Regions from separate parts of the Micromonospora sp. NRRL B-16802 genome, predicted to be linked through region 1. Evidence: riboswitches for the same ligand, from Rfam matches in the RefSeq annotation. Region 1 holds a riboswitch; each other region holds the start of a gene.
The links. Region 1 has a riboswitch for cyclic di-AMP ahead of ADK66_RS16540 (transglycosylase family protein). Riboswitches for the same ligand answer to the same signal wherever they lie in the genome.
Positions count from the first base shown of each region.

Region 2: it holds a riboswitch for cyclic di-AMP, as region 1 does, so the genes downstream of both, ADK66_RS01520 (NlpC/P60 family protein) here and ADK66_RS16540 (transglycosylase family protein) in region 1, are expected to answer to the same signal.
Region 3: it holds a riboswitch for cyclic di-AMP, as region 1 does, so the genes downstream of both, ADK66_RS05085 (C39 family peptidase) here and ADK66_RS16540 (transglycosylase family protein) in region 1, are expected to answer to the same signal.
Region 4: it holds a riboswitch for cyclic di-AMP, as region 1 does, so the genes downstream of both, ADK66_RS23675 (hypothetical protein) here and ADK66_RS16540 (transglycosylase family protein) in region 1, are expected to answer to the same signal.

Region 1 is NZ_LGEB01000062.1:36,493-43,839, reverse strand. It holds gene htpG (molecular chaperone HtpG) at 1-1,356, shown strand, start outside; cyclic di-AMP (ydaO/yuaA leader) riboswitch at 1,577-1,750, shown strand; gene ADK66_RS16540 (transglycosylase family protein) at 1,753-2,436, shown strand; gene ADK66_RS16535 (hypothetical protein) at 2,510-2,863, opposite strand; gene dinB (DNA polymerase IV) at 2,958-4,145, opposite strand; gene ADK66_RS16525 (VOC family protein) at 4,247-4,684, opposite strand; gene ADK66_RS16520 (YafY family protein) at 4,807-5,820, shown strand; gene ADK66_RS16515 (GNAT family N-acetyltransferase) at 5,837-6,361, opposite strand; gene ADK66_RS16510 (FMN-binding glutamate synthase family protein) at 6,802-7,347, opposite strand, start outside.
Region 2 is NZ_LGEB01000001.1:322,030-329,376, reverse strand. It holds gene ADK66_RS01555 (contact-dependent growth inhibition system immunity protein) at 1-119, shown strand, start outside; gene ADK66_RS01550 (hypothetical protein) at 272-682, opposite strand; gene ADK66_RS01545 (helix-turn-helix transcriptional regulator) at 669-863, opposite strand; gene ADK66_RS32105 (hypothetical protein) at 873-1,163, shown strand; tRNA gene ADK66_RS01540 (tRNA-Gly) at 1,180-1,253, opposite strand; gene ADK66_RS01535 (zinc metalloprotease) at 1,456-2,439, shown strand; gene ADK66_RS01530 (pyridoxamine 5'-phosphate oxidase family protein) at 2,507-3,064, opposite strand; gene dcd (dCTP deaminase) at 3,142-3,720, shown strand; gene ADK66_RS01520 (NlpC/P60 family protein) at 3,796-4,836, opposite strand; cyclic di-AMP (ydaO/yuaA leader) riboswitch at 4,850-4,987, opposite strand; gene ADK66_RS01515 (N-acetylmuramoyl-L-alanine amidase) at 5,222-7,195, shown strand; gene ADK66_RS01510 (NlpC/P60 family protein) at 7,262-7,347, opposite strand, start outside.
Region 3 is NZ_LGEB01000024.1:60,290-67,636, reverse strand. It holds gene pseI (pseudaminic acid synthase) at 1-221, opposite strand, end outside; gene ADK66_RS05105 (glycosyltransferase) at 355-1,533, opposite strand; gene ADK66_RS05100 (acyltransferase) at 1,759-2,943, shown strand; gene ADK66_RS05095 (hypothetical protein) at 3,038-3,481, shown strand; gene ADK66_RS05090 (hypothetical protein) at 3,631-4,413, shown strand; cyclic di-AMP (ydaO/yuaA leader) riboswitch at 4,702-4,843, shown strand; gene ADK66_RS05085 (C39 family peptidase) at 5,088-5,939, shown strand; gene ADK66_RS05080 (alpha/beta fold hydrolase) at 6,076-6,822, shown strand; gene ADK66_RS05075 (CDP-glycerol glycerophosphotransferase family protein) at 6,842-7,347, opposite strand, start outside.
Region 4 is NZ_LGEB01000086.1:118,646-125,992, forward strand. It holds gene ADK66_RS23670 (carbonic anhydrase) at 8-736, shown strand; gene ADK66_RS23675 (hypothetical protein) at 820-1,839, opposite strand; cyclic di-AMP (ydaO/yuaA leader) riboswitch at 1,844-1,974, opposite strand; gene ADK66_RS23680 (YibE/F family protein) at 2,141-3,478, opposite strand; gene ADK66_RS23685 (heavy metal translocating P-type ATPase) at 3,791-5,884, shown strand; gene ADK66_RS23690 (metal-sensitive transcriptional regulator) at 5,954-6,250, opposite strand; gene ADK66_RS23695 (heavy-metal-associated domain-containing protein) at 6,401-6,610, shown strand; gene ADK66_RS23700 (hypothetical protein) at 6,625-7,347, shown strand, end outside.

The DNA of each region.
Region 1 (7,347 bases):
GACAACCTGCACGACTACACCGCCGAGTGGACCATCCGCGAGATCGTCAAGCGATACTCCGACTTCATCGCCTGGCCGATCCGGATGACCGTCGAACGCCCCGGCACCGACGGCGCGGACCCCACCAGCGAGGTGCAGACCCTCAACTCGATGAAGGCGCTCTGGGCGCGACCCCGCGACGAGGTCGACGCCGCCGAGTACAACGAGTTCTACAAACACGTCAGCCACGACTGGGCCGACCCGCTCGAGGTCGTGCACATGAAGGGCGAGGGCACCTTCGAGTACGAGGCGCTGCTCTTCCTGCCCAGCCACGCCCCACTGGACCTGTTCTCCCCGCAGGGCCGCCGGGGCGTCCAGCTCTACGTCAAGCGCGTGTTCATCATGGACGACTGCGAGGCGCTGGTCCCCACCTACCTGCGCTTCGTCAAGGGAGTGGTCGACGCCCACGACCTGTCGCTGAACATCTCCCGGGAGATCCTCCAGCAGGACCGCCAGATCCAGATCGTCCGCCGCCGCCTGGTGAAGAAGGTCCTCGCCGCAGTCAAGGACCTCAAGGCCAACCACGCCGAGCGCTACCAGACCTTCTGGAAGGAGTTCGGCACTGTCGTCAAGGAAGGGCTCATCGACGACACCGACAACCGCGACACCCTGCTGGAGATCCTGTCGGTGGCCTCCACCCACGACCCGGCCGAGCTCACCGACCTGGCCGGCTACGTCTCCCGGATGAAGGACGGCCAGAGCGACATCTGGTACGCCACCGGCGACTCCCGGGCCACCATCGAGAACTCCCCGCACCTGGAGGCGTTCCGGGCCAAGGGCCACGAGGTGCTGCTGCTCACCGACCCTGTCGACGAGGTGTGGGTGGAGCGGGTCGGCACGTACGACGGCCGGCCGCTGCGCTCGATCGCCAAGGGCGAGGTCGACCTGGACACCGACGAGGAAAAGCAGCAGGCCGAGTCCGAGCGCGAGCAGCAGCGGCAGGAGTTCGCGGCGCTCGTGGACTGGCTCGGCACGACCCTTGCCGACAGCGTCCGGGAGGTCCGCCTGTCGTCGCGGCTCACCACCTCACCGGCCTGTGTGGTGGGTGACGCGCACGACCTCACGCCGACACTGGAGAAGATGTACCGGGCGATGGGGCACGAGATCCCGTCGACGAAGCGCATCCTGGAGATCAATCCCGGTCATCCTCTGGTAGCCGCGCTGCGCAAGGCCCACGAGCAGGGCGATTCCGCCGAGACCCTCACCGAAACCGCCGAGCTGCTGTACGGCCTGGCGGTGCTCGCCGAGGGCGGCGACCTGGCCGACCCGGCCCGCTTCACCCGTACGCTCGCCGACCGGCTGGCCCGCACCCTGTAGCCAGGTGCCCCGGCCGGTGGTGGCCCGCGTTGTCGGGCTCCACCGGCCGGGGATCGGCAGATCTGATCGGAAGCGGTCCATCATGGCCGCTGCAGAGCTGGACGCCGCCCGCAACCGCTGAGCGCGCCGCTCAGCGCGGCCCGGTGAAGAACTTCACAGGGGTTGGGCGATCGATGCCGGCCGTGCCTAACGTCGGTCGGGTTCGCCATCGCGGACGCCACGACCGGTAACGCCAAATCCTGCCCCCGGTCGTCGGAACCCAGTCACCCGGGCAGGAGCGGGGGACCCAAACGTTCCTCGGTGCATCGTCACCTCGGGGTGAAGCCGCCATCGCGCGGCCGGGCTCCTCGGCCCGAACCCGACAGCTCACCTCGCCGGCGTGGAGGAAGCACACTCATGACGTCTGTCTATACCCCCCGTCATCGACGGGTCAGCACCCGCCGTATCGCCGTCGGCACCCTGGCCGTCGGCGCGGTCACCGGTGCCGTGGCGCTCTTCGGCCCGGCCGCCCCGGCCCAGGCCGCCGTCAACTGGGACGCCATCGCCAAGTGCGAGTCCGGTGGCAACTGGAAGATCAACACCGGCAACGGCTACTACGGCGGGTTGCAGTTCTCGCAGAGCACCTGGGCCGGCTACGGCGGCAAGAAGTACGCCGCCCGCGCCGACCTGGCGAGCCGCAGCGAGCAGATCACCATCGCCGAGAAGGTGCTCAAGGGGCAGGGCATCGGCGCGTGGCCGACCTGCGGCAAGAAGGCCGGGGCGTCGGGCGGCTCGGCCACGAAGTCCTCGACGAAGCCCACCACGAAGTCGAAGTCGACCGCCAAGTCGAAGTCCACTCCGAAGGCCGACAAGCCCGCCCAGCGGTCGTCGCGCGGTGAGCAGCCGGCGACCCGCAGTAACAAGCGCACCGCCCCGGCGGCCAGCGGCGACACCTATGTGGTGAAGTCGGGCGACACCCTGTCGGAGATCGCGCAGAGCCACCGGCAGGACGGCGGCTGGCAGGCCCTCTACGAGCGCAACCGGCAGGTCGTCGGTGCCGACCCGGGCCTGATCTTCCCCGGGCAGCGGCTCAGCCTCTGACGTACGACACAGCGGGCGCCCGATCGGATTCCGGTCGGGCGCCCGCTGGCGTGTCGCTGACGTGGCGGAGGCGTCAGGCGGCCGAAGCCCGCGACGCCGAGACCGCTTCGCCGGACCGGGTCCGCCGCGGGTGGAAGGACTCCTGGGTGGACCAGTTGTCCGGTGTCTCGTCGTGGCCGTCCCACTGCGGGGCGGCCGTCGGCGGTGTCTCGGCCCCGCCTCGGGCGAGCCGCAGCGACTGTTCAGCGTTCCCGCGCGCCGCGCATGGGTACGGTTCCCCGGCGCAGAGCAGGTTGCCGCAGACGCCGTCCTCGGTCGGCTCGTGGGCGTCGAGCACGTCGAGCGCCAGCTGCCACAGCAGCGGGTCGGTCACGTCGTGCGGACGCTCGGCACGCCGGCTCGCGCGGTTGCTGCTGTCGTCGGACATGGTGGTCCCCCCTCAAGGCTGATCGTCACAACGTCTCCGATCATGCCGTCGCTAAACCCTCCAGCTGCTGTGATATCCGCCGCCACCAGGCGGATCAGTCCGGCAGAAGAGGCATTTCGACACCCGAATCCCGGCCCAGCAGCACCGCGCGGGTCAACGCCGTCGACCCGAACCGGTCCCGGACCGCGTCCACGGCGGCGTCCAGGTCCGCCCCGGGGACGGCGTCGAACGGCAACTCCGGTTGCACAGGGTTGTCGTCGAGGTTGCCCACCGACACCCCGATCAGCGTGACGCCCCGCCTGTCGATCTCCGGCAGCGCCGTACGCAGCAGCGCCCGCGCGGCGGCGAGCAGGGGCGTGGTGTCCGCGGTCGCCTTGCGCACTGTGTGCGAGCGGGTTGCCCGGGTGTAGTCGCCGAAGCGCAGCCGCAGCAGCACCGTGCGCCCGGACCGGCCAGCCGCCCGCATCCGCCGGGTGACCCGGTCGACAAGGCCCGCCAGGATGGCGTCCAGCTCCGTGGCCGCGTGCGGGGTGCGGCTCAGCGCGTGCTGGGCGCCCATCGAGCCGCGCCGCCGGCCGACCTGCACCGCCCGCGGGTCACGGTTGTGCGCCAGGGCGTGCAGGTGCCGGCCGGCGCCCGCGCCGAGCAGGGACACCAACGCCGCCTCGCCGAGCCGGGCGACATCGCCGACGGTACGGATCCGGCGCTCCCGCAACTTCGCGGCGGTGACCGGGCCGACGCCCCAGAGTCGCTCCACTGGCAGCGGGTGCAGGAACGCCACCTCGGCGTCGGGCGCGACGACAAGCAACCCGTCCGGCTTCGCCACCCCACTGGCCACCTTCGCCAGGAACTTCGTGCGCGCCACACCCACCGTGATCGGCAGGCCGATCTGCTCGCGGACCTCCCGGCGCAGCCGGTCGGCGATGTCCACAGGCGCACCGGCCAGCCGCCGCAGGCCACCAACGTCGAGGAACGCCTCGTCGATGGAGAGCCCTTCGACCAGTGGCGTGGTCTGCCGGAAGATCTCGAACACCGCCCGGCTTGCCCGCGTGTACGCCGACATCCGGGGCGGCACCACTATCGCGTCCGGGCACAGCCGCCGCGCCTGCTGCCCACCCATCGCGCTGCGGACGCCCCGCGCCTTCGCCTCGTAGCTGGCAGCCAGCACCACGCCGCCGCCGACGATCACCGGACGGCCGCGCAGACGCGGGTCGTCACGCTGCTCGACCGACGCGTAGAACGCGTCCAGGTCGGCGTGCAGGATGCTGGCTCCGGGCGACACGTACATATGTTCGCATGGCGCGTACGATCACGGCAGTGAGCTGGGTGAACGCGGACGTGTCGGCCCCCGCGTGGCTCTCGCGACGCGGCCCGGGGGCCAGCTCAGTCGAGGCAGAATTCGTTGCCCTCGGGGTCGGCCAGCACGAGGTGGCCGGCGTTGAGCGGGGGAGCGGGCTCGTGCCGCGCGAGCCGGCTGGCACCGCGCCCGACGAGCCGGTCGGCCTCCGCCTCCAGCGCCGCCATCCGTTCGTCGCCGGTCAGCTCGGGGGCGGTCCGCACGTCGAGGTGTACGCGGTTCTTGGCCTGCTTGCCCTCGGACACCCGCTGGAAGAACAGGCGTGGCCCCGACCCGGCGGGGTCGACGACCGCCGAGGCGTCGTTGCGGTTCTCCGGCGGCACGCCCATCGCCTCCAGCGCCTGATCCCAGGACTCGAAGTCGCCCGGCGGGCCCTGCACCTCGTAGCCGAGGGTGTCGGCCCAGAACGCGGCAAGTGCGCCCGGGTCGGCGGCGTCGAACGTTATCTGCACCTCGCGGGCCATGTCAGCTCGCCTCCCGTCGGTTCTGCCGGATGTCGCCAGTGGTTCTCGTGTGGTCGGTCATGGTCCCAGCCTTCCGCAGCCGGCGGACAGGAACGTTCCGCGATCTGTGCAACGATCGGCCGGTGACCGTGGAGGCGACGACCGAGCGGGTGCTACGGATGCTGGCGCTGCTCCAGCGGCGGTCGTCCTGGACCGCCGACGAACTCGCCGCCGAGTTCGGCGTCACCGCACGTTGCGTCCGCCGCGACGTGCAACGCCTGCGCACTCTCGGCTACCCGGTGCACGGCACGTCGGGCGTCGGCGGTGGCTACCGCCTCGGCGCGGGCACCCGGCTGCCACCGCTGCTGCTCGACGACGAGGAGGCGATCGCGACAGCTGTCTCCCTGCGGCTGGCGTCCGGAGGTACGGTCGCCGGTGCGGGCGAGGCGGCGCTGCGGGCGCTGACGAAGCTGGACCAGGTGATGCCGGCGCGGCTGCGCGCGGAGGTGCGGGCCGTGCACGGCGCCACCGACACCCTCATCGGACCGGTCGTCGAGATCGACGCGGAGCTGCTGGTGACGCTCGCCCGCGCCTGCCGCGACGCGGTGCGGGTGCGGTTCCGGTACGCCGGCCGTGACGGTGCCGACCGGGAACGGACTGTCGAGCCGATCCGCATGGTCACGACCGGCCGCCGCTGGTATCTGATGGCGCGGGACGTCGACCGCGACGACTGGCGCACGTTCCGCCTGGACCGGATGCGCGACGCGGTCACCACTACCTGGCGCTTCCGCCTGGGCGAGCACCCGGACCCTGTCGCGTTCGTGCAGCGGTCCGTGACCGGGGCGCCGTACCGGTATCTCGCCCGGGTGCGGGTGCACGCCCCGTCCGAGCGGGTGCGGGAGCTGGTGCCGCCCCAGGTCGGGCGGGTCGAGGACGACGGCGACGGGTGGTGCCTGCTGGTCGTCGGAGGCGAGACCCTGGACTGGCTCGCCGCGCACATCGCACGCCTGGGCCTCGACGTGCAGGTGTTGGAGCCTCCAGAGCTGCGTCAGGCCGCCGCCCAGCTCGCCCACCGCCTGGCGGCGATGGCCGGCGCCGCGCCGGGGTCACCAGGCGTCGCGGCACCAGGCGTCGCGGCACCGGGCGACGTGGCCTAGCGACGGACGGCCCGGGTCACAGGTCTTCGAACGGTCGGGCATAGCGGAACTTCCCGCGGATCGATTCGCGCCAGGCGTTCAACGGCCGTGCCTGGAAGTATTGGGGACCCCACGGCTGCGGCGGGGTGATGCCCAACTCGACGGCGGGACGGAACCCGAAGCGCGGGTAGTAGTCGGGGTGCCCGAGCAGCACCACCAGCGGCTCGTCGCGCGCGTCGGCCGCGCCGAGCACCGCGTGCATCAAGGCGCTGCCCACGCCGCGCCGCTGCCAGTCGGGGAGCACCCCGACCGGCCCCAGGCCCAGCGCCACCGGCTGGCCGGCCACCCGACCCCGGGTGGCCACCACGTGCCCCACCACCTGGCCGTCCGAATCGGTCGCCACCAGGGAGTACGCGGGCAGCCAGCCCTCGTCGCCGCGCAGCGCGTCGACAAGCGTCGCCTCGACGGGCACGCCGTCACCGCCGCCCGCCGCGGCAAAGGCAGCGGAGTGCACCGCCCGAATGGCATCGACGTCGGCGGGTGTCTCGCGTCTGATCAGCACCGCGCCACCATAGGTGCCATGTGTCGGCAACTCCATGTGTTTATCGCGCGTCACCGTGGTCCGCGGCCGTGATACCCGGGCGGCAACCTGAAGCCGACCCGGCCGGGGCAGGCACCTGTTAAACGGCTGATACCTCTGAGTCATCAATATGACTCTGAGGTATCAAGCTCACGGGAACCCCGCCATCCCCCTCTGCCCGGCCCGCCACCGGGGCTCGCCTCCGCCCTCTGCCCGGCCCGCCGCCGGGGCTCGCCTTCGCCCCGGCCCGCCTTCGTCCTCCGTCTCGTCCACGGTCAAGGCCCTCGTCTACGGCCAAGGCCCTCGTCACGCGCGGGGCGAGGGCACGTCCACACCCATGTCCAGAGCCACGCCCACGGCCTCGGCTCCTGGGCCCAAGCGTCAGGCCAGGGCTGCTGCGTCAGGGGAGGGCGGCCGGGACCTCAGCCGACGGCGGTGGCCGACGGTGGGGCGCTGCCGCCCTGCGGCGCCTCCGGCATCATCAGCCGGACTATCTCCTTCTGGTCGGCGGGGGAGGGCATACCCCAGTCGGGCTGGTAGCCGTACACCTCGTGCAGTGGCGTGGCGCCGGTGCGGCCATTAAGGATCTCCACGGCGTCCGTGCCGATCAGGCCGGGGTGCTCCACACCGCACGCCTCTGCGACCTTCATGAGGTCCCGGCGCAGCGTCCGCAGGTAGTTGGCGGCCCGGACCGACTTGAGAGCCGGGTCGAGCCCGCGCGCCAGCCACGCGTTCTGCGTCGCCACACCCGTGGGGCAGGTGTCGGTGTGGCACTTCTGCGCCTGGATGCAGCCGATCGACAGCATCGCCTCCCGGCCGACGTTGACCATGTCGCAGCCGAGCGCGAACGCCACTATCGCGTTGTCCGGCAGGCCGAGCTTTCCCGCGCCGACGAACACCACCTGCTCGTGCAGGTCACGCTCGGCGAAGACCTTGTAGACCCGGGAGAAGCCCTGCTGGAACGGCAA
Region 2 (7,347 bases), on a different contig from region 1:
TGCTCTCCAGTGTTTCTGTGGCCCACTGCGGTCCCGACGGCCACTGGCGGTACGTCATCGACAACCCGTTTGGCACTGCCGAGCCGGCGATTAACCACGGTGAGCGACAGGACGCGTAAGTCCTGCCCCTGGTGCCAGCGGTGCCGCTGACCGCAGCCGCCGCGTGCTCGTGGCCCGACATGGTGGGTACCCCAACGATATGGGAATTGTCGATGAACGGCGGGCCGCTGTGGAGGCCGAGGCGGGGTTTCGAGGGCGCTCCCGGGCTCGTTCAGCGGCGGATACGCTGAACGACAAGGGCCAGCACGTATGCCAATCCGGCGATCGCACCGAGTGCCGCGTAGGGCATCCCGTCCTGTCCCCGCGCGATCTCAACAACGAACCCGATCAACACCGCGCATGTCAACGTCACACCGGAAAATACGGTCGCGTCTTTGTCGATCTGGTTGATGCGTTCGTCTCGGCGCTCAAGCAGGCCCGTGACCGTCTCGCTCTTGCGGCTCAAGACGAGGAGCGCCACCGCGAGGGCCAGCATGATACCGAAGCCCTGGAGGCCGAACCTGCGGTCACCGCCAATCCACCCCGCCACGAAATAGGTCAGACCACACAGGACCGCGAAGCCCGGGATTCCCCACCTGCTCCATGACCCCGTCTTACGGATCGTCCTGTCACTGCTCGACATGAAAGACCTCCTCCACAGACGTCTCGAAGAAGCGCGCCAACCCGATCGCGAGCGGAAGGGAAGGCAGGTACTTCCCTGTCTCGATGGAGTTGATCGTTTGCCGCGATACTCCCATCGCCGTCGCAAGCTCGCCCTGCGACAGGCCACGACGCGTCCGCAGCGCCCGTACCGTGTTGCGCATGTGTCAAGGATGCTTGTCAGGCTTGCCGCTGTCAAGCAAGCTTTACAAGCAGGGGACGCTGAGCGCGACTTCCAGACACGGCCCAAGGGCCCGCCTCCGTTACGCCACCGCCGGGAGGCCGACAAGGGCATCGCCGACGCGATCGACAAGGCGGTCAAGGCTGCCCGGCGCAAGGCGAACAAGCGCAAGGTCAAGTGTGTTGCCGAGGGCTACGGACCGGCCGCCGAGGCGAGCCAATGGCCCATCCCTGTTTCAGCAAGACCTAGAACCACGGAAACCCTGGTGGGACGTCTGTCCTGACCAGGGCTTCTGTGTGTGGAGCGGGTGACGGGAATCGAACCCGCACTGTCAGCTTGGGAAGCTGATGTTCTGCCATTGAACTACACCCGCGAGCGGCACCACTGTACCCGAGTCGCCCAGCCGGTGCACCCAGGCACCCCCGAGCGCCGGCCGGCGACCCCGCCCTGCAAGAAGTTTCCTCACGGCAACATATAGCCGTTCTCAAATGCATCGATGGGTTGTAACGTCAGCCACACGTTCTCAGCCCTGGCGTGACACACCCCCTGCCGCGCCGCCAGAAAGAGGTGGGCCCATGGGACCCCGTCCCAACCTGCTGACCCGGCGTGCCGCCGGTGTCGCATCGACAACCCTCGCGCTGCTGCTCAGCACCGCTGCGGTGGGTGTCGTTCCGGCCGCTTCGGCCTTCTCGGCGGCGCCCGACGGCGCCTGCGTGGAGCAGGCCGACAGCCACGCCGACGCCCGGATGAAGCCCGGTGGCGCAGCCAAGCACGACCCGAACGAGTTGACCGTCAACCAGGTCCGCGAGCGGGAAGCCGACATGGCTGCGGCGCTGCGGGAGCGCGCCAACTATCGGACAGGTGCTGGCGCTACGGCGCTGGCCACCGTCACCATCCCGGTGGTGGTGCACGTGATCCAGGAGAACACCACCCGCGCGGGCGGCAACATCCCGGACTCGATGATCACCTCGCAGATCAATGTCCTCAACCAGGCGTACGCCGGTGCGACGGGCGGCGCGGTCACCGCGTTCGCCTTCCGGCTCGACAGGATCAACCGGGTGACGAACCCGTCGTGGTACCCGATCGTGCAGGGCTCGTCGGCGGAGCGGTCGATGAAGTCCTCGCTGCGGACCGGCGGCAAGAACACGCTCAACATCTACCTCGGCGAGTTGAGCAACAACCTGCTGGGCTGGGCGACCTTCCCGCAGCGCAACCTGAGCAGCATGGACGGCGTGGTCGTGCTGAGCGAGTCGCTGCCGGGCGGCACCTCGACCAACTACAACCAGGGCGACACCGGCACCCACGAGGTGGGGCACTGGCTGAACCTCTACCACACCTTCCAGGGCGGCTGCGGCGGCTCGGGTGACAGCGTCAGCGACACCCCGGCCGAGGCTTCGCCGGCCTACCAGTGCCCGACCGGGCGGAACACCTGCTCGGCGACCGGGCTGGACCCGATCACCAACTTCATGGACTACACCTACGACTCGTGCATGTACCAGTTCACCCCGGGCCAGGCCAGCCGCATGCTGACCGCCTGGAACGCGTACCGCGCGGCGTAGCTGTCCCGCGTACACCTGGTGCCGGCTCCGCCACGACGGAGCCGGCACCAGCGTTTCTGGGCCGTGGTCAGGCGGCGGCCGTCGTGCACTTGACGTCGCGGCTGAGGCGGGTCGGGCGAGCCTGGGGTACGCCGAGCGGCGCGGCCGCCGGGGCTCGCGGGTCGAGCCAGACCCGAACGGCCGGACGGCTCGGCGGGAGACCAGGAATGCCGGTGATCTGGTGCTCACGGCGGGTCAGCATCGCCACGTCGACGGTGAACTCGAAGAGCCGCCAGTCGACCTGCGGCTCGGCTCGGGCGGTCTGCGCCAGCCGGGCCACCCGGGCCGGGTCGGTAACCGGCGAGGCGTGCCCCGCCACGTACGCCTCGTCGTCGCTCTCCTCCGGTGGGAACGAGTGCAGGGCGTAACGGCCGTCGCGTTCGAGATCGCGGCGCTTCGGCGAGTCGATGATGAAGCAGAACAGGCCCTCGTCGGTGATGACCGGGGACACCGGATGGACGCGGGGACCGCCGTCGGCGCGGACCGTGGCCAGATAGCCGAAGCCCGGCCCGTACTGCTGCAGGAGAACGCGGATCCCGTCGGCGAGGCGGGGCTCGTCGGCGGCAAAATCGGACCAGGAAGCCATGAGGGCATTCTATCGAACAAATGTACGAGAGGCGACCTCGACACGCTGGTCACCGGCTGCCTCGCTATGGTGGTCCGATGCTGCTCTCCGACCGCGACCTGGTCACCGAGATCAAGGCCGGCACGCTGGGCCTGGAGCCTTTCGAGCCCACTCTGGTTCAACCGTCCAGCATCGACGTAAGACTCGACAGGCTGTTCCGGGTCTTCAACAACCACCTCTACACGCACATCGATCCGGCCATGCAGCAGGACGACCTGACCTCGGTGGTCGAGGTGCCCGACGGCGAGCCGTTCGTGCTGCACCCGGGCGAGTTCGTACTTGCCTCGACGCTTGAGGTGATCTCCCTCGGCGAGCAGCTCGCCGGCCGTCTGGAGGGCAAGTCCAGCCTGGGCCGTCTCGGACTGCTCACCCACTCCACCGCCGGCTTCATCGACCCGGGTTTCTCCGGTCACGTGACGCTGGAGCTGTCAAACGTGGCGAACCTGCCGATCACCCTCTGGCCGGGCATGAAGATCGGGCAGCTGTGCATCTTCCGGCTCTCCTCGCCGGCCGAGCACCCGTACGGCTCGGTGGTCTACGGCTCGCGCTACCAGGGCCAGCGGGGGCCGACGCCGAGCCGCTCCTGGCAGAACTGGCGCGCCTGGCCGACCCGTTGAGCCGCACGCCCGTCCGGTGTTAGTAAGGGGCCCCTTCTCTACACGAGGCGTTAGGAAGGGGCCCCTCCTTACACCTCAGCCGGGACGGCCGTAACTGTGGATCGGGCCGTCGTCGACCTTCTTCATCTTGACGGGTTGACCGGCCTGGGAGGCGTGCACCACCCAGCCGTCACCGACGTACATGCCCACGTGGTGGATGTCGCTGTAGTAGAAGACCAGGTCACCGGGGCGGAGGTCGGCGCGGCTGACGTCCTTTGTCACCCGGCTCTGCTGCGCGGCGTTGTGCGGCAGTGACACGCCGGCCTTGGCCCACGCGGCAAGCATCAGCCCCGAGCAGTCGTACGAGTTCGGGCCCTCGGCGCCCCACACGTAGGGCTTGCCGATCTGGGCGCAGGCGAACTTGACCGCCGTGCCCGCCCCGCCTCCGGGGTAGCTGGCCGGGCAGGGCGCCGGACGCAGCGGACCCCCGCCGCCGTTGCCGTACACCTTGAGGCGCAGCTTCTGTAGCTTGTCGATCTCGGCGTTGATCTGCTTCTTCTTCGCCGCCAACTGCGCCTCGGTCAGGGTCAGCTCGGCGACCAACTCGTCCAGCGGCGCCTTCTGCCGGGCCAACTCGTCGCGCAGGTCGGCCACCTGCTTCACGTCCTGCTGCTGGTTGTGGGCGAACCGGTCGAGCATTTCGAGCTGGCCGACCATCTCGCTTGGCGAGCGGCTGCCGAGCATCGCGTTGACAGTGGAGACGTTCTCACCCATGTACGCGCGGACGGCCAGGGCGCTGACCTTGTCCATGGCGGCGTCGACCTGGCGCTCCAGCGGGGCGATCCTGGCGGCCAGCGCGCTTGCCTGCTTACGCTTGGCGGCCAGCTCGGTGCGGGTGGAGTTGTGCCGTTCGATGATCGGTTCGAGCTTGTTCCAGTCGGCGTCGATCTGGCGTTCGATCTCGGCGACGGACGGGTCCGCGTGCGCGGCCGTGGCGCTGCCGGTCAGGACGACGGCGACGCCGACCATGGCGGCGAGAGCTGTGGTGAAGCGGGACCAGCGTTGACGCGGCACGATCGACAGGGGGTCGGCTGAGGCCGACCGCTCGGACGACGGCCGCGGGGCATGGAGTGCCACCGGGGTTCCGTACTCCTTCTTCCTGACCGCCTACCGGGTTAGCTGACGGGTTCGGGCGGGAAGTCGACGCCCTACCGCACGATCTGCGGATTCACCCCGAGGGAACCTGGGTCCCCGGCTCACTCGTCGAGCGACTCGGCGGTGCCGGTCCGTTACCGCCCGGGATGGGCAGACCTGCTACCGGGCCGACGATTGACCAGAGTAGAGATGACCGTTACCGATCCGCAACCCGTGCGGCAGTGACACTCCGTGGCGATTCTGCGGGGTCACGGACCGTGCGCGAAGGTTTTTTTCTGCCTGTATCCGAATATGGAAAGGTATTGACGGGAGCTCCCGGCCGGCGGGAGGGTGACCTCACAGTTACCCACGCAATCTAGGGGGTTCGATGCACCGTCCAACCCTGCCGTCCCGTCGGCGCACATTGCTGGTCACCGCCGTGGTCGCCGTGACCGTGGTGCCACTGCCCGCCGGTCCGGTCGCCGCCGCACCAACGGCCGACCGCCAGCAGCAGTACGCTGCCGCAGCGAGCGAGTACGGCGTACCGACCGACGTGCTGCTCGGGGTCTCCTATCTGGAGTCCCGCTGGGACAGCAACGCCGGCACGCCCAGCACCAGCGGCGGCTACGGCCCGATGCACCTGACCGACGCCCGGCACGTGACCGCCCTGCCCGGGCGCGGGCACCACGACACCGGCACCGAGGACCCGCGCGGCGACGACTCGCGTACCGCGCTGGCACCCCGCGAAGCCTCGGAGCCCGCGCCGCCCAGCGCCGCCCTGCAAACGGTCGACGCCGCCGCCGCGCTGACCGGCGTGGCCCCGGAGTCGCTGCGCACCGACCCGAACGCGAACATCCGGGGCGGGGCGGCGCTGCTGGCGTCGTACCAGCGGGAGCTTGGCGCACCGATCGGCACCGGCACCGACCCGGCTGCCTGGTACGGCGCGGTTGCCCGTTACGCAGGCGCGGACAGCGCCGACGCCGCGGCGGCCTTCGCCGACGAGGTCTTCACCACCATCGGCGCCGGCGAGTCCCGGGTGACCGACGACGGCCAGCGGGTCACCCTGCCGGCCCGCACGGTACGGCCGGATCGAACCTGGCTGGACCGGCTGGGCCTGCGCAAGCTCGCCCGCCCGGACGGGCTGGAGTGCCCCCGCACCATCTCCTGTGAGTGGATCCCGGCGCCGTACGAGGCGTTCGGCGACGGGGACTACGGCAACCACGACCTCTCCGACCGGCCCAAGCGGCAGAAGATCGAGTACATCGTCATCCACGACACCGAGGCGAGCTGGGCCACCACCCTGAAGCTCGTCCAAGATCCGACCTACGTGAGCTGGCACTACTCGCTGCGCTCGGTGGACGGGCACATCGCCCAGCACGTCAAGACCAAGGACGTCGCCTGGCACGCCGGCAACTGGTACGTCAACGCCAAGTCGATCGGGCTCGAACACGAGGGCTTCGCGGCGCAGGGCACCTGGTACACCGAGGCGATGTACCGGACGTCCGCGAAGCTCGTCCGGCACCTCGCGCTGCGACTTGGCATCCCGCTGGACCGTCAGCACATCATCGGCCACGACAACGTGCCCGGCACCACCGCGGCGACAGTGCGCGGGATGCACTGGGACCCGGGCCCGTACTGGGACTGGACGCACTACTTCGACCTGCTGCACGCGCCGCGACTCGACACCGGCACCCCGGCCACCGGCCTGGTCCGGATCGACCCGGACTACGCCACCAACAGGCCGGCGTTCGTCGGCTGCGTCACGCCAGGCGTTCCGTGCCCGTCGCGCGGTTCGTCGTCGGTGGTGCTGCGCTCCGCGCCGTCGGCCGACGCGCCGCTTGTCAACGACATCGCGCTGCGCCCCGACGGCACCCCGAACACGATGGAGGTGTCCGACCACGGCGCCCGGGCCTCCGCCGGCCAGACGTACGCGCTGGCCGGTCGGCAGGGCGACTGGACGGCCATCTGGTACCTCGGGCAACGGGCCTGGTTCCACAACCCGGCCTCCGCACCCACCGCCACCTGGACCGTGGGGATGGTGGTCACCCCCAAGCCCGGCCGCGCCACCATTCCGGTGTACGGGCGGGCGTACCCGGAGCAGGCCGCCTACCCCGCCGGGGTGCCCTACCAGGCGATCTCGCCGTTGCAGTACACATTGGCCGCCGGCCAGCGGTACGCCGTCGGCGCGGTGCTGCCCGGCGAGTACTACCGGGCCAGCACCTTCGACGGCTCGTCACCCGGCGACTGGACGGTGATCCGCGGCGACAACAGGTACGTGCAGATCCAGTTCGGCCACCGCATCATGTACGTAAACCTGGCCGACGTGCAGGTGCTGCCGTCCCCGGTGGGCGCACCCCGCTGACCCACTGACGAAGATGGCGACGGCCCCCGGTCGGTGACCGGGGGCCGTCGTCGTACGTGCTGTGGATCAGGGTCTGCGGAACCCGGCCACAGGCATGTGGTTGATGCTGGCCACCTGCACCGGTTTACCGGCGCGTGGGGCGTGCACCATCT
Region 3 (7,347 bases), on a different contig from region 1:
CCGGTGGAGATGCGGAAGGCCGGGGTGTCGACGTCGATCGTGATGGTGTCCGGCCGGTACGTCTGGAGCTTCAGGGCGTGCGCCCCGCTCTCGGCCACCGCGTCCACGATGGCCAGCGCCCGGCTCAGGTCGCCGTTGTGGTTACCGGACATCTCGGCGACCACGAAGGGTCGCTCGCCGGCACCGACCGCGTGCGGTCCGATCTTGATTGTCGTCGTCATTCCGACCTCTGTTCAGGTACGTCCGCACGAGGGTGCGGTGGTGTCGTCGTCCACCGGACGGGTGGGCGACCGGTAACCGGGGCGCCGACAGCTGACCCTGCCCCCGGAGTGGCGTGCGGTGAGGTGTGGGCGGTCACTGGCGGCGACCTCCGCTCAGCGCGCCCGCGTGGTCCGTCGCGGCCGGGCCATCGTCCTGCCCGGCCGCAGCCCCGCTGGCGGTCGCGGCTCGTCGGCCCGGGTTCTCGTCGGCGGAGCCAGCGCTGCCCTCGGTGCCGCCCGTGGCTCCCGGGCGGCGCAGCCGGCCCGCGACCCGGTGCGCCTGGCGCAGCGCCGAGTACGCCAACCAGTCGCCGCGCCCGACCAGCCGGTGCTTGAGCCCTGTCACCCCGGCGGGCATCGGGTAGCCGCCGGTGGGCAGGTAGCGGCGGTAGTGCTCGGCGACCCGCTGGAAGAAGGCCCGCCGCAGGTGCGGGTGCAGCCGGTTGTCGTTGCCGACCACCACCAGGTAGTGGCTGATCATCAGTTGGAACAACTCGGCCCGCAGGGGTCCGTCCGGTTGGCGTCGGTTGACCCAGTCCATCAGTCGCTCGTACTGCGCGAACGCGTCGAAGTGCCGGCCGCTGCGGGTGGAGGTGATGGCGCCCTGCCGACCCTGCCGATACAGGTAGCAGACCCGGTCCAGCACCGAGATCTTCTCCGCGCCGATCAGCAGCGGGTGACTGAACGGGATGTCCTCGTACCAGCCCGGAAAGAAGCGCAGCTCCAACTCGTCGAGGAAGGCGCGGCGGACCACCTTGTTCCACGCGGTGTGCTGCACCCGCAGCAGGTGCGGCTGGTCGGCCAGCCGGGAGACACCCGATACCCCGTGCAGCAGATGACTGCTGGCGTCGACCTCCCGCCTACCGTCCTCGTGCACCCGCAGGTGGTCGAGCATCAGCACGTCGGGCTGGTGCGCGCGCAGCCGGTCCAGCACCGCCGCGACAGTGCCCGGGGGGAGCCAGTCGTCGCTGTCGACGAACCAGACGTACCGGCCGGTGGCCACGTCGAGGCCCGCGTTGCGGGCCAGGCCGAGACCCACGTTGCTTGCCAGGTGTACGACCCGGACGCCGTCGCGCCCGGCGGCGTACGAGCGCAGCATCGTGCCGCAGCCGTCCGGCGAGGCGTCGTCGACGGCGATCATCTCGACGGCGTTCGACTCGCCGGCCGGGATGTCGGCCCGGATCGACTCGAGGCACTGGTACAGGTACGCCTCGACGCCGTAGACCGGCACGACGATGCTCAGCAGCGGTGCCTGCGTCGGCTCATTGACCACGCCGCCACCATTGACGACGAGGATGGCCAGCCCCGGAACCTGACGTGGCGGCGGAAGGTGAGATTCCTGAACTCCGGCGGAGCGGGAGGTAAACAACGGCCGCCCGGTTCACCCGGGAGTGACCCGGTAAGGTGCCCCGGTGCGGCCTTCCGGGGCCGCCACGTCGTTTGACCCGGGCCGAGGAGGAGACGTGCTGGTGACCCTGCGAAGCGTCGGGACCCCGGCATGACGAGCACCGCTGACGCCGCGGCGGCGCCGCCCGCGCCCGCGTTCGCCAGGCTTCCCTCGCTGACCGGGCTGCGGTGGATCGCCGCGCTGCTGGTGTTCGGCTTCCACGCCGGCACGATGCGGATCATCGCCGAGCCGGACTTCAAGGCCGTTGTCGACGCGGTGTTCTCCCTGGGCCTGTCCGGGGTGCAGTTCTTCTTCATCCTGAGCGGTTTCGTGCTTGTCTGGTCGGCCCGCCCAGGCGACTCACGGCGCGCCTTCTGGCGACGGCGGGTCGCCAAGATCTATCCGAACCACCTGGTGTTGTGGGCGGCGGCGCTGCTTGTCGCCTGGTGGTTCGCCGACCCGGTGCTGCCGGCGGCGGCGCTGGAGAACCTGTTGCTGTTGCAGGCGTGGGATCCCCGGCCGGGCTGGTTCTACAGCATCAACACGGTGAGCTGGTCGCTCTCCTGCGAGTTCTTCTTCTACCTCTGCCTGCCGCTGGCGCTGCCCCTGCTGCGCCGGGCCCGTCCGGCGGTGCTCTGGACGCTGATCGTCGCGCTGCCTCTGCTGATCCTCGCGCTCTGGCCGGCACAGCAGTTGGTGCCGGAGGTCAGCCGGTGGTGGTTCACGCAGATCTTCCCGCCCGTACGGTCGCTGGAGTTCTGGCTTGGTGCGGTGGCGGCCGAGCTGATGCGCCGGGGCCTCTGGCGCGGTCCTGGCCTGACGACGGCCACCGTGATCTTCGTGGCGACCTGGGTGGCCGCCTCGCAGTGGATCCGCGCCGAACTGTGGACCACCCTGCTCGCTGTCGCGTACCTGCTGGTGATCACCGCCGCCGCGGACGCGGACGTGCGGGACCGGCGCTCGCCGTGGCGCTCCCGTCCGCTGGTGTGGCTCGGCGAGGTCTCCTTCGCCTTCTATCTGGTGCACGTGCTGGTGATGACGAGCGTGCTGCGGTGGAGCGGGGACTGGGGGACCGGCTTCCAAGGGTGGCGCGGCCCGGCTGTGGTGCTCGGGTTCCTGGTGGTCAGCCTGATCCTGGCCGGGTTGCTGCACCGCTACGTCGAGACGCCACTGATGCGCCGACTGGCACCGCGCCGCCCGGCCCGCCCGTCGGCCGTCCCTCGGCAACGGACCGCCGACACCGAGGCCGGGGCCGGAAAGCCCGACGACCGATCGACGTACGCCGACTCGCGCTGACGGGTCCAACCTGGTCAAACGCGGTCCGGCGCGGCGTGCGTCGACACGCCCGGCGCCCGATGCGCCCGGTCGGCGCCGGCGGTAGCGTGAGACCGTGCTTCCGGTCGCGCTCACCTGTCCTCTGTGGTGGGTGGCGCGCTGGTCGACACGGCTGCTGACCAGCTTCGCCGTCGCCGCGCTCGCGCTCGGCCCAGGCCCGCAGTCGACGGCAGCCGCCGGGGCACCGCCGCCAGCCGCCGGGTCAGCGACTGTCGGCGTCGGGTCGTCCGCGTCGTCGTCCCTCACCGCCGCCCCGGTGCTGCGCCTCGGGCTGCAAACGTCCGTCGCCGCCGAGATGGCCGCGAGGTTCACCGTCGCCGACGTGTCGGCCGCCGACGAGGCGACCACGGTGCGGTCGACCGACCCTGTCCCGCCCAGCGGCGTGGGCGGTGTGCCTGCCGCCACGGCAGAGTCGTTGCCGGCGCGTCCGGCCACCGATCCGTTGCCCCGCGCCGACGAGCCGACCCGGCCGGGCACCCGGGCACCGCCGGGCCGCTGAGCCACACCGCGACACCTGTCGCGATCACCGGGACACCGTCCCGCCGCCGCGCCTGACGACACATCACCTCGCACCGGCCGACCGTGGCCCCCTGGCCCGGACGCTCGTGCGGCTTCCCATCGCAACGCTCTCCCACCGAGGTGCCGACCATGGAGACCGTCGTCTTCTACGAGTTCCTGACCGAGGTGCCGCAGGCCGCCGCCATCTGGTCGGCCCTGCTCCTGCTGACACTGACAGTGCTCGCCGTCCTGGTCGCCCGTCCGGAGCGGGACGGGTCGGCCGCCGAGCGGGACGGGGAGGCCGCCGAGCCGGCGCCCACCGCCCGTGAGGCCGCCGTCGCCGAGGCCGCCGACCTGCGCCGGTACGCCGAGGAGGTGGCCGTCGCCGCGGCCCGCGCGGCGCAGACCGCCCGCCGACGGCGTGCGGCCTGGCTGACTGCTCAGGAGCAGGTGGAGCAGACCTGGGCGCGGTACGACGAGGCGGACGCCGTGGCCCGCCGGTTCGCCGGCGCCGGGGCGCTGCCCACCCCGCGAACCCCGCGCACCCCCGCCGAGTACGCCATCCGGGAGCGCTACCTGCACCGGGCGGCGATGGCCGCGTACTGGCGGGGGGACCTGACCATGCGGCAGCTCGGCGACGTGTTCGGCCACCGGCACGGCTGGGATCCACGACGGCACCCGGTGGAGCAGGAGGTGCTGATCAGCCGGGCGGCCCGGGAGACGCGGCGGGCCGACTACGAGGCTGCCGCCGGACGGGAACGGGCGGCCTGGCGCGACGCCGAGCTGGCGGCGTCTGCGGCGCGCGCCCTGGCCGAGGAGGCGTACGCGGCGGCGGCCCGGTTGCGGCCGACCCGGGTGGCGGCCCGCCGCACCGTCCGTGTCGCGGCTCTGCCGGCGGCGGCGGCGCGGTGGCGCCCGGCGCGGGTGGGGTGAAACGCGCCGATTATTCGGTGAGCCCGGTCACACGCGCGGGAAATCGGGCGGCTGGCGCGTTCGGCCGGATTGTTCCCGCAGATCCGGCGGCATTGTCGACGACGTGTCCGCTTGTCGACCTACGGTGCCTCCGTAACCGCTCGTCCCATCGAGTCACGTCAGCGGCAAGACGCCCGGAAATTGTCGCCCCGTTCAAGGTTTACGCAGGTGAGCGAGGCTTGGCAGGGCTCTGGGCGGCCAGTAGGGTTCGTCCCGTCCGGTGCGGTAATCGATCGCGAATGGCGACGCCGCACCGACCCGCTCAATCGTGATCAACGAACCGGGGACCCACAAGTACGTCCGGGGTGAATCCGCGAGCCACGGCCCGCGGTAGGGCGATCTTCCCGCCCGAATCCGTCAGCTAACCCGGTAGGCGGTGTCGGAAGGAGTTCCATCCCCATGCAGCACCCGCACACCCCTCGGCTATTCCTCCGCCTTCACGGCGTCGCGGTACCCACGCTTGCCCTCCTCGTGGCGGTGAGCTGACCCCCAGGGTCACCGCATTTCCCGCCCGGCCGCGCCGGGCGTTTCCCTGAGCGGTTCCACCATCCGCGGACCACGGTCCGCGCGCTGGCGCGTGCCCGGATACCGGCTGCCCCCGGTGTGCCGCTCTCCCCCTGAACCGTGGAGGACCCGTGAAGCACACCCTGCAGCGTCAGCTGCGTCGCCTCGCCACCGAACGCCCGTACCAGATCGCCGTCGCCTCCGCCGCGGCCCTCGCCATCGCGACCACCACCGGCGCCCTGGTGGCCGGTGCCGACGAAGCCCCCGTCGGCCAGCACACCGCGTCGACAGTCGCCGAGATGCGCAGCGACACCGCCGCCTCCCGCGGCGACGCCCGGGACGCGGACCCCTCGGCCAGCGCCGCCCCGACCAGCGCCAGCCCGAGCAGCGCCGCCCCCTCCGCAAGCGCCGCATCGCCGGCCGCCAAGGCCAGCAGCGACCCGGACCTGACCGCCAAGAAGGCAGCGCCGAAGCCGCCCGCGACAAAGGTGCTCGACTTCCGCTACCAGGCGCAGAACACCTACTACAACTGCGGCCCGGCGGCCGTCCGCAACGCACTCAGCGCCACCGGCATCAACCGCACCCAGGACCAGTTGGGCGCCGAGCTGGGCACCACCGAGATGGGCACCAACTCGGCCCTGGACACCACACGGGTGCTCAACGCCGAGGTGAAGGGCTCCCCGTACCGGACCCGGATGTTCGCCGGCTCGCCCAGCCCGGCCCAGATGGACCGCCTCCAGGCTGACGTCGTCACCGCGATCACCGACGGCCGTGGCGTGGTGGCCAACGTGGCCGGGGACGCCGTCGACACCAACGGCGGCTGGCACTCCTTCGGCGGCGGGCACTACGTCGCGGTGGTCGGCTACAAGGACGACGGCCGTACCGTGCGGATCGCCGACTCGGCGAACGCGGCCTACGGCGAGTACTGGATGACCACGATCAACCTCGCCAACTGGATCGCAACTCGGGGTTACTCCGCCTGACCCTGGCGTGAGGCCCCACCAGACGCCGCGGGCGCCGTCTCCCACGAGGGGCCGGCGCTCGCGGCGTCTTCGTCGACGCCGGGCCAGGGCGGCGACGGCTCTCGTCGCGGGCTGTGAACCGTGGGAGACTGCGGCCGTGCTGGATGAATCGGGTGGTCACGCCGACCGTAGGCCGGTCCTGCTTCTGCTGCACGGCATGGGGGCTACCGGTGACGTCTGGCTGCCCTGGGCGCCACTGCTGGAGCAGCACTGGCCCGGCAGGTGGCTGGCACCCGACCTCGCCGGCCACGGCTGGTCGGCGCCGCTGCCGACGTACTCCTTCGAAGGTTTCGCCAACCGCATCGCCCAGGCCCTGGCGCCCGGCGACCGCATCGTGGTCCTCGGGCACTCGCTGGGTGGGGTCGTCGGCCTGGCGCTGGCCGCCCGCGCCGCCGGAACGCCAGTGGACGCCGTGGTGGGGCTCGGCATCAAGGCCGTCTGGACGCCGGACGAGCTGACCCGCGCCGCCGACGTAGCGGCCCGCCCGGTCAGTTGGTTCGCCAGCCGGTCCGAGGCGGCCCGTCGCTACCTGCGGGTCGCGGGGCTTGCCGGCCTGGTCCCGCCGGACCACCCGATGGTGGACGCCGGCCTGCGCCAGATCGACGGCCGGTGGCGCCTCGCGATGGACACTGGCGCGTTCGCCGTCGGGGAGCCCGATCTCGCCGCGCTCCTGGCCGCGACCGACGTGCCGGTGGTGCTGGCGCGCGGCGAGCACGACACGATGGTCACCGACGCGCAGCTCAAGGAGTACGGGGTGCCGGTCGCCACGCTGCCCGGGCTCGGGCACAACGCGCACGTGGAGGACCCGGCGGCCGTGCTGGCGCTGCTGGACGCCTACCGCTGACGCTCGGCACGCCTCTGGTTCAGGCCAGCGGAGTGAGCTGCGTCGACCGCTCGGTCGAGTGGTCCGTCGACGCCAACTCCCGGCGGGCGGCGGTCAGGAACGCCTCGGCGTACGACTCGGCGGGGAAGTCACCCAGGTAACGCCTGCGGGTCGCCCAGCGCGCCTCGGCCAGCGGGTCGGTGTCGAGCAGGGCGGTCAGCACCTCGTCGGCGTTCGACATGTCCCGGCGCAGCACGTAGCCCGACGCGGCAAGCGGGAAGTTCTCGGTGAACCGTTCGCCCTCGTCGCCCATGTCGGTGACGGCGTACGGCTTGCCGGAGTAGAGGTAGTCCGAGATCACCCCGGACACGTCGGAGATCAGCGCGTCGGAGCGGTTGACGCACTCGGTCAGGCTCAGCTCCCGGGCCGCAGCCCCGACCACGTGCGGTCGCCCGGTGCGGTTCCGGTCGGCGACCAGCAGCTCGGTGAGCCGGCCCAGTTGACGGGCGGATGCCGGGTTCTGCGTCGTGTACGGGTGGGCCCGCA
Region 4 (7,347 bases), on a different contig from region 1:
TGCGGGGATGAGCCTTTCCGCAATGCCCGGTGGGCAGCCGGGTCCGCAGCGGGCCACCGATCAGGCACCGGCGCTCACCGAGCCGTCACGGGCGTACGCCGAGCTGGCCGACGGTAACCGGCGCTTCGTCAGCGGTGCTCCACGCCACCCCAACCAGGGCGCCGAACACCGGGCCGCTGTGGCCGACGGGCAGCACCCGTTCGCGGTGATCGTCGGCTGTTCCGACTCCCGGCTGGCTGCCGAGATCATCTTCGATCGGGGCCTGGGTGACCTCTTCGTGGTCCGTACGGCCGGGCACATCGTGGGCCCGGAGGTGCTGGGCAGCGTGGAGTACGCGGTGACAGTGCTCGGCACCCCGCTGGTGGTGGTGCTCGGTCACGACTCCTGCGGTGCCGTCCAGGCGGCCCGCGAGGCGGCCGCCACCGGCACCGCACCCGTGGGGCACCTGCGCGCGGTGGTCGACGCGGTGCTGCCCAGCCTGCGGCGCGCCACGACCGAGGGTGTGGACGACATCGACGGCATCGTCGACATCCACATCGCGCAGACTGTCGAGACGCTGCTCGGACAGTCGCCGGTACTGGCCGAGGCGGTGGAGCAGGGCCGTTGCGCGGTGGTGGGAATGTCGTACCGCCTGGCCATCGGTGGGGTGCGTCCGGTGACCGCCGTGCCGGTCGGTGCCGCGACCCTCGACGTGCCCAGCGTCCCGGACGGCCCGGCCGCGACCGCCGCTGCCTGACAGGACCCGGACCGCCGACCCGCCACGTGCGACGAGGGCCGCCCCGCGTGCTGCGGGGCGGCCCTCGTCTGCGGTACGTGCCGTCAGAGCAGTGACATGTGGACGTGGTCGGTGTGGTTCGACGGTCCGCTGTACGAGCTCCACCCGGTCGCCGGGAACCAGATCTGCCGGTTCCAGATCACGTAGTAGATGCCGAGTCGGTCGGCGTTGCGGATGAGGAACGCGGCGACGTTGTTGCCGTACTTGCGGGTGTCCTCGTTGTGCCACGGGGAGAAGCCGCTCTTCTGAAGCGACCAGTCGCAGGCGCGGCCCTTCGGGTGCTCCCACGGCCCGCCGGGGCGGTAGCAGCCGACGAACCGGGTGAAGCCGGCCCGCCTGACCTCCTTGTAGGCGTGCAGGGTGCGTGGTGTGACGCAGCCGGAGGTGGTCGGGTCGTCCTCGCTGCACGACTGCGGCTTCCAGTCGCCGTCGGCGGTGCGACCCGGGCCGATCCTCGCGACCGGCGAGGTGGCGTCCACGAGACCGCCTGTGAAGCCCTTGCCGCCGACGAGGGAGAGCGCCTTGTCCGCCTCGCTCTTGCGCTTGGCCATCAGGGCTGTCTGCTTCTGCTGCTCGCGGACCTCCGTGTCGAGGGCCAGCTTGGCCTGCTCGGCGCGGGACTTGACCGCGTTGACCTCGGCGAGCTTCTTCTCGTTGACCATGTTGAGCTCGTCGAGCGCCGCGGCCCGCTTGACGAAGGTGTCGGGGGCGGTGCTGTCCAGCAGCATCGCCATCGCGCCGACGCGGCCGGTGCGGTACGACTGGGCGGCGATCTGCGCGACCTGCGGTTCCAACGCGTCCAGGTCGGCCCTGGCCCGCTCGACCTCGATCGCCAACTCCAGCTGTCGCTTCTTGGATTTGTCCAGCTTGGACTTTGCCGCGGAGTAGTCGCGGTTGGCCTGCTCGATGACGTCGTTGAGCAGCTTCGGCTCGCCGTCCTCCTCGTGCCCGGACGGGGTGGGGGTCGTCGGGGCGGCATGGGCCGGTACGGGCCCGGCGAGCACGGTCAGTGCGGCGATCACGGCCACCACAGGTGTCAACCAGCGGCGTAGGGGTGCCGTCACAATGTTCCCTTCCGTCGACCGCCGACCGGGTTAGCTGACGGGTTCGGGGCGGAAGTGGCCCCTACCGCTGGCGCGGATTCACCCCAGGTACCTGGGTCCCCGGCTCGCCGGTTGGCGATTGGGCGGTGGCACCGCAGGCGCCGCTTCGCGCCTTCATCGGTAACCGGCAGCGAGGTTACCCGAGAGTCGGCCGGGTGAGCTACGCCTGGATGCCCATCAAAAGCGTCATATCGCCATGGCGTTGAGTGACCAGTGCTGCTGTCGTCGGGGCGAGGGCCCGATCTGGTCACGCTGAGGAGTGTCACCATGCCGTCTTCGTGCTCCTGTCCGGCTCTGGCCACTGGTCGGTGGCGGTGGATGGGGATGGGGTGTGCTCGGGGTCGGGCCGGCCCGCGCGTGGACGGCTGAGGGCGGCCAGTACGTCGGCTCGCTCCGGTCGCGGCCGGGGCGCGTCGCCGGTCGGGGTCGACCCGGCGGCGGTCACCAGGGCGGCCAGCCCGGTGGTAAGCGGTACGGCGGCGATCAGGCCGAGCGTGGCGACCGCGCTGCGGACGATCTCCTGCGCCAGGAACTCGCTTGTCAGGATCTGTGTGATGGGTCGTGTGTCGGCGGTGAGCAGGAGCAGCAGCGGCAGCGAGGCGCCCGCGTACGCCAGGACGATGGTGTTGACCGTGGAGGCGATGTGGGCGCGGCCGACCCGCGTGGCCGCCCGGTAGAGCTGCAACCGGCTCAGCCCCGGGTTGGCGTTCGCCAGCTCGGTGACGGTGGCGGCCTGGGTGACAGTCACGTCGTCGAGTACGCCGAGTGAGCCGATGATGATTCCGGCGAGCAGCAGGCCGTGCAGGTCCACGTCGGCCTGGAACATCGACAGCGTGGTGGCGTCCTCGCTGCCGAAGCCGGTCAGGTTGGTGGCGGCCGTGGCGATTGTGGCGAGCACTCCGGTGAGGATCAGGCTGCCCAGGGTGCCGAGGACCGCGACCGAGGTCTGTGCGGTGACCCCGTGGGTCAGATAGAGCACCACGAACATGATGAGCGCGGCGCCGACCACCGCCACCAGCAGCGGTGACCCACCGGCGGCGATGCCCGGCAGCACGAAGGTGAGCAGGATGGCGAAGCTGGCCGCGAGCCCCGCCAGCGCGGCGAGGCCCCGCCACCGGCCGAACGCGACGATCGCGGCGGCGAAGACCACCGCCAGCCACAGCAGCGGCGTTCCCCGCTGGTGCTCGGCGATGTTCCAACTGCTGGCGGCGGGATCGGTCGGGTCGGTCAGCTCGACCATTATGACGTCGTCGCCGACCTCGACCCGGGGCGCGCCCGGCCCGGCGGGAATCGGGGTCTGGACCTGCTGGCCGGCGTTCGGCCCGTCCTCGACGCGGACGTCCACCGTGCCGCAGGGTCCGGCCGACGGGCCGCCCTCGGGTGCCGGCGCTGGCGGGCAGGGTTCGGTAACCACCCGGGTCACGGTGCCGTGGTACCGCGGCACGTCCGCCCCGCCATCGGTCTGCGGCGACCCGTCCCGTGGCCAGAGCACCACCGCCGCGAGGACGGTTGCCACGAAGAGCGGCACCACCGTCGCGACGAGGATCCGTCGCACCCGCGGCGGGGCGGGTGGCGCGGAATGGCTGTGGTCGGAACCCAATGCGAGACTCCCAACGATCCGGTGCGAAGTACGTGTCAGCGGAGCGGTCGGTTCACCGTCGACGGGGGAAACGCCGCGGGAAGCGCGCCGGATCGTCGCCCGGCGATCGTCCGATCACGGACGGTCAACGTCCGGCCCAGTCGACGGGAAGCGACGCCACGACGTGGTGGCGTCGCAGCCTGACTGCGCGGCGGCGTATGGAGGCTCATCCTGGGAGATGCTATCCAGCCCGTATCGGGGCGGCAGTTCGTGACGGGGTGTCGGATAAGCGAACCGCTCGCGCGGCAGCCCTCGGCCGGGCATGTTTGAGGCATGCCGCCTCTGTCACCACCCGACCCCGACCACAAGCGGCACGGCATCCCCGCCGCACACACCGGGCATGACAAGCACGCCGGGCATGACAAGCACGCCGGGCATGACAAGCACGCCGGGCACGATCCGGCGATGTTCCGTCGCCGCTTCTGGGTCTGCCTGGTGCTCACCATCCCGGTGGTGGTGACCAGTCAGCTCGTATCGGATCAGTTGGTTCTGAGCTGGGACTTCCCCGGCCGGTCCTGGCTGGGCCCGGTGCTCGGCTCGGTGGTGTTCTGGTGGGGTGGTTGGCCGTTCCTGGTGGGCGCGGTCCGGGAGGTGCGGGACCGGGCGCCGGGCATGATGCTGCTGATCGCGATGGCGATCACAGTGGCCTACACCGCGTCGCTGGCTACCAGCCTGGGTGCCTTCGACCTGGACTTCTGGTGGGAGTTGGCAGCGCTGGTCACCATCATGCTGCTCGGGCACTGGCAGGAGATGAAGGCCATCGGGCAGGCCCGGGGCGCACTCGCGGCACTGGCCGCGCTGCTGCCGGACGAGGCCGAGCGGGTGGCCACGGACGGGCAGGTCGAGGCGGTGCCGGTGACCGACCTGCGGGTGGACGACGTGGTGCTGGTCCGCCCGGGGGGTCGGGTGCCGGCGGACGGTCGAATCGTCGACGGCAGCGCGGAACTCGACGAATCGATGATCACCGGCGAGTCGCGGCCGGTCGCGCGGTCGGCGGGCGACCGGGTGGTGGCCGGCACCGTGGCCACCGACTCGGCGATCCGGGTACGCGTCGAGGCGCTCGGCGAGCAGACCGCGCTCGCCGGCATCCAGCGGATGGTCGCGCAGGCGCAGGCCTCCGGTGGCCGCGCGCAACTGCTTGCCGACCGGTTCGCCGCCGCGCTGTTCTACGTGGCCACCGGCACGGCCGTGCTGACAGTGCTGGTCTGGACGGCGCTCGGCCGGCCCGACGAGGCGGTGATCCGCGCGGTCACCGTCCTGGTGATCGCCTGCCCGCACGCGCTCGGGCTGGCCATCCCCCTGGTCGTCGCGCTGTCGACCGCGCTTGCCGCGCGGTCCGGGATCCTCGTCAAGGACCGGTTGGCGTTGGAGCGTATGCGCACAGTGGGCGCGGTGCTCTTCGACAAGACCGGCACCCTGACCCGGGGCGAGCACGTGGTCACCGACGTGGTGGTGGCACCGGGCACCGACCGGGACGAAGTGCTGCGCATCGCGGCGGGCGTCGAGTCCGACAGTGAACATCCCTTGGCCCGCGCGATCGTGTCGGCGGCCGGTCGCGCCGGCCCGGCTCCGGCTGCCGGATTCCGGTCGCTGCCGGGCCGTGGGGTGCAGGCCACCATCGACGGCGCGGAGTACGCGGTGGGCGGGCCGGCGCTGTTGCGGGAACGGGGACTGTCGCTTCCGGCGGACGTGGAGGAGGCGACCGGGCGGTGGTCGACGCGAGGTGCGGCGGTGCTGCATCTGGTACGGCTGCCGGAGACCGTGCTCGGCGCGTTCGCGCTTACCGACGAGGTACGTCCGGAGGCCCGTCGGGCCATCGACGAGCTGCGCGCCGAGGGTGTCCGGACGATCGCCATGATCACCGGTGACGCCCGCCCGGTGGCGGAGGCGGTCGCGGCGGAACTCGGCTTCCGGCCCGGAGTCGACGAGGTTTTCGCCGAGGTGCTGCCTGCGGAGAAGGACAGCCGGGTGGCCGAACTCCAGCGGCGGGGGTTGACAGTGGCGATGGTCGGCGACGGGGTGAACGATGCGCCTGCGTTGGCGCGTGCGGACGTGGGCATCGCCATCGGTGCGGGCACTGACGTCGCGATCGAGTCCGCCGGGGTGGTGCTGGCGTCCTCGGACCCGCGTGGGGTGGGTGCCGTGGTCCGCCTGTCCCGGGCGTCGTACCGGAAGATGCGGCAGAACCTCGCCTGGGCGGCCGGCTACAACGTGGTGGCGTTGCCGCTGGCAGCGGGAGTGCTGGCGGGGGCCGGTGTGGCGTTGAGCCCGGCGGTTGCCGCGCTGCTGATGTCGGCGTCCACCATCGTGGTGGCGCTCAACGCACAGTTGCTGCGCCGGGTCAGGCTCGGGCCGGCAGCGGACTGAGGGCCAACGGCGGGCTGGGAGCGAACCGGCGCGGCAGCGGGCTGAGGGCCGGCAGCGGGCTGAGGACCGTCAGCCGCGCTTCATGAGTCGTCCGACCGCCGCCATCATCTCGGTGGCCATCTCGTCGGCCCGGCCCTCGGCGGCACCCTCGTGCATGCAGTGCCGGGCGTGCCCGTCGAGCAGGCCCAGCGCCACCTTGTCGAGTGCGGCCTGGATCGCGGAGATCTGCGTGAGCACGTCGATGCAGTACCGGTCCTCGTCGACCATCTTCTCGATGCCCCGGACCTGCCCCTCGACACGGCGGAGCCGGGTGAGCAGCTGGTCCTTGCTGGCGGTGTACCCGCGGATCGGGGTCGGTGTGGTCATGGCGACCAGGATAGCTTACCCCTGGGGGGTATGGTACTGTCGCTCTCGCTGATACCCCCACCGGGTATCGGTACATCACAAACGCACGGGTCCGCCTTCGCCTTACCCCCCGGGGGTATATGGTCGGAGGTGACGGAGGGAGTTCGTTCGATGGTCAGCACGACGTACCAGGTGAAGGGCATGACCTGCGGGCACTGCGTCAGCGCGGTCAGCTCCGAGGTGGGTGCCATCGCGGGCGTGCACGACGTCCAGGTCGACCTCGCCAGCGGCCAGGTCACCGTCAGCAGTGAGCAGCCGGTGGCTGTGGAGGACATCCGGGCCGCCGTCGACGAGGCCGGTTACGACCTCGTCGAGGCGTGATCGAAAGGCGTGCGATGAACACGGTCACCAGACTGGGCGGCTTCGCCCTCGGTCTCGCGGCGGTCTTCGGCGCGGCGTACGGGATCGGCCGGGTCGCTGACCCGGCCGCCCCGGTCGCCGAGAGCCGCCACGACGGCGGTGCCGCACACGCCTCGGACCCCACCGAGCAGGGTGGGCACGACGAGGCGGCCGGGCTGCCCGGCGGCCTGCTCGTCTCCGACCGTGGCTACACCCTCGAACCGGTCGCCGCCCCGGCCGGCGAATTCGCCTTCCGGGTCACCGGGCCGGACGGCCAGCCGGTCACCCGGTACGACGTGGCGCACGACAAGCGCATGCACCTGATCGTGGCCCGGCGGGACCTGTCCGGCTTCCGCCACGTCCACCCCGACCTCGCACCGGACGGCACCTGGCGGGTCGACACCCCGCTGGCAGGCCCCGGGCAGTGGCGGGCGTTCGCCGACTTCACCCCGACCGGCGGTGAACCGCTGACCCTCGGAGTGGACGTGACAGTCCCCGGCGCGCTGACCGAGCGCCCCCTGCCTGCCCCGGCCACCAGCACCACCGTCGACGGCTACACGGTCACGCTGGCCGGTGAGCCGCAGCCCGGCCGCACCTCACCACTCACACTCACCGTCAGCCGGGACGGCCAGCCGGTCACCGACCTGGAGCCCTACCTGGGCGCGTACGGGCATCTGGTGGCGCTGCGCCGGGGCGACCTGGCGTACCTGCACGTCCAC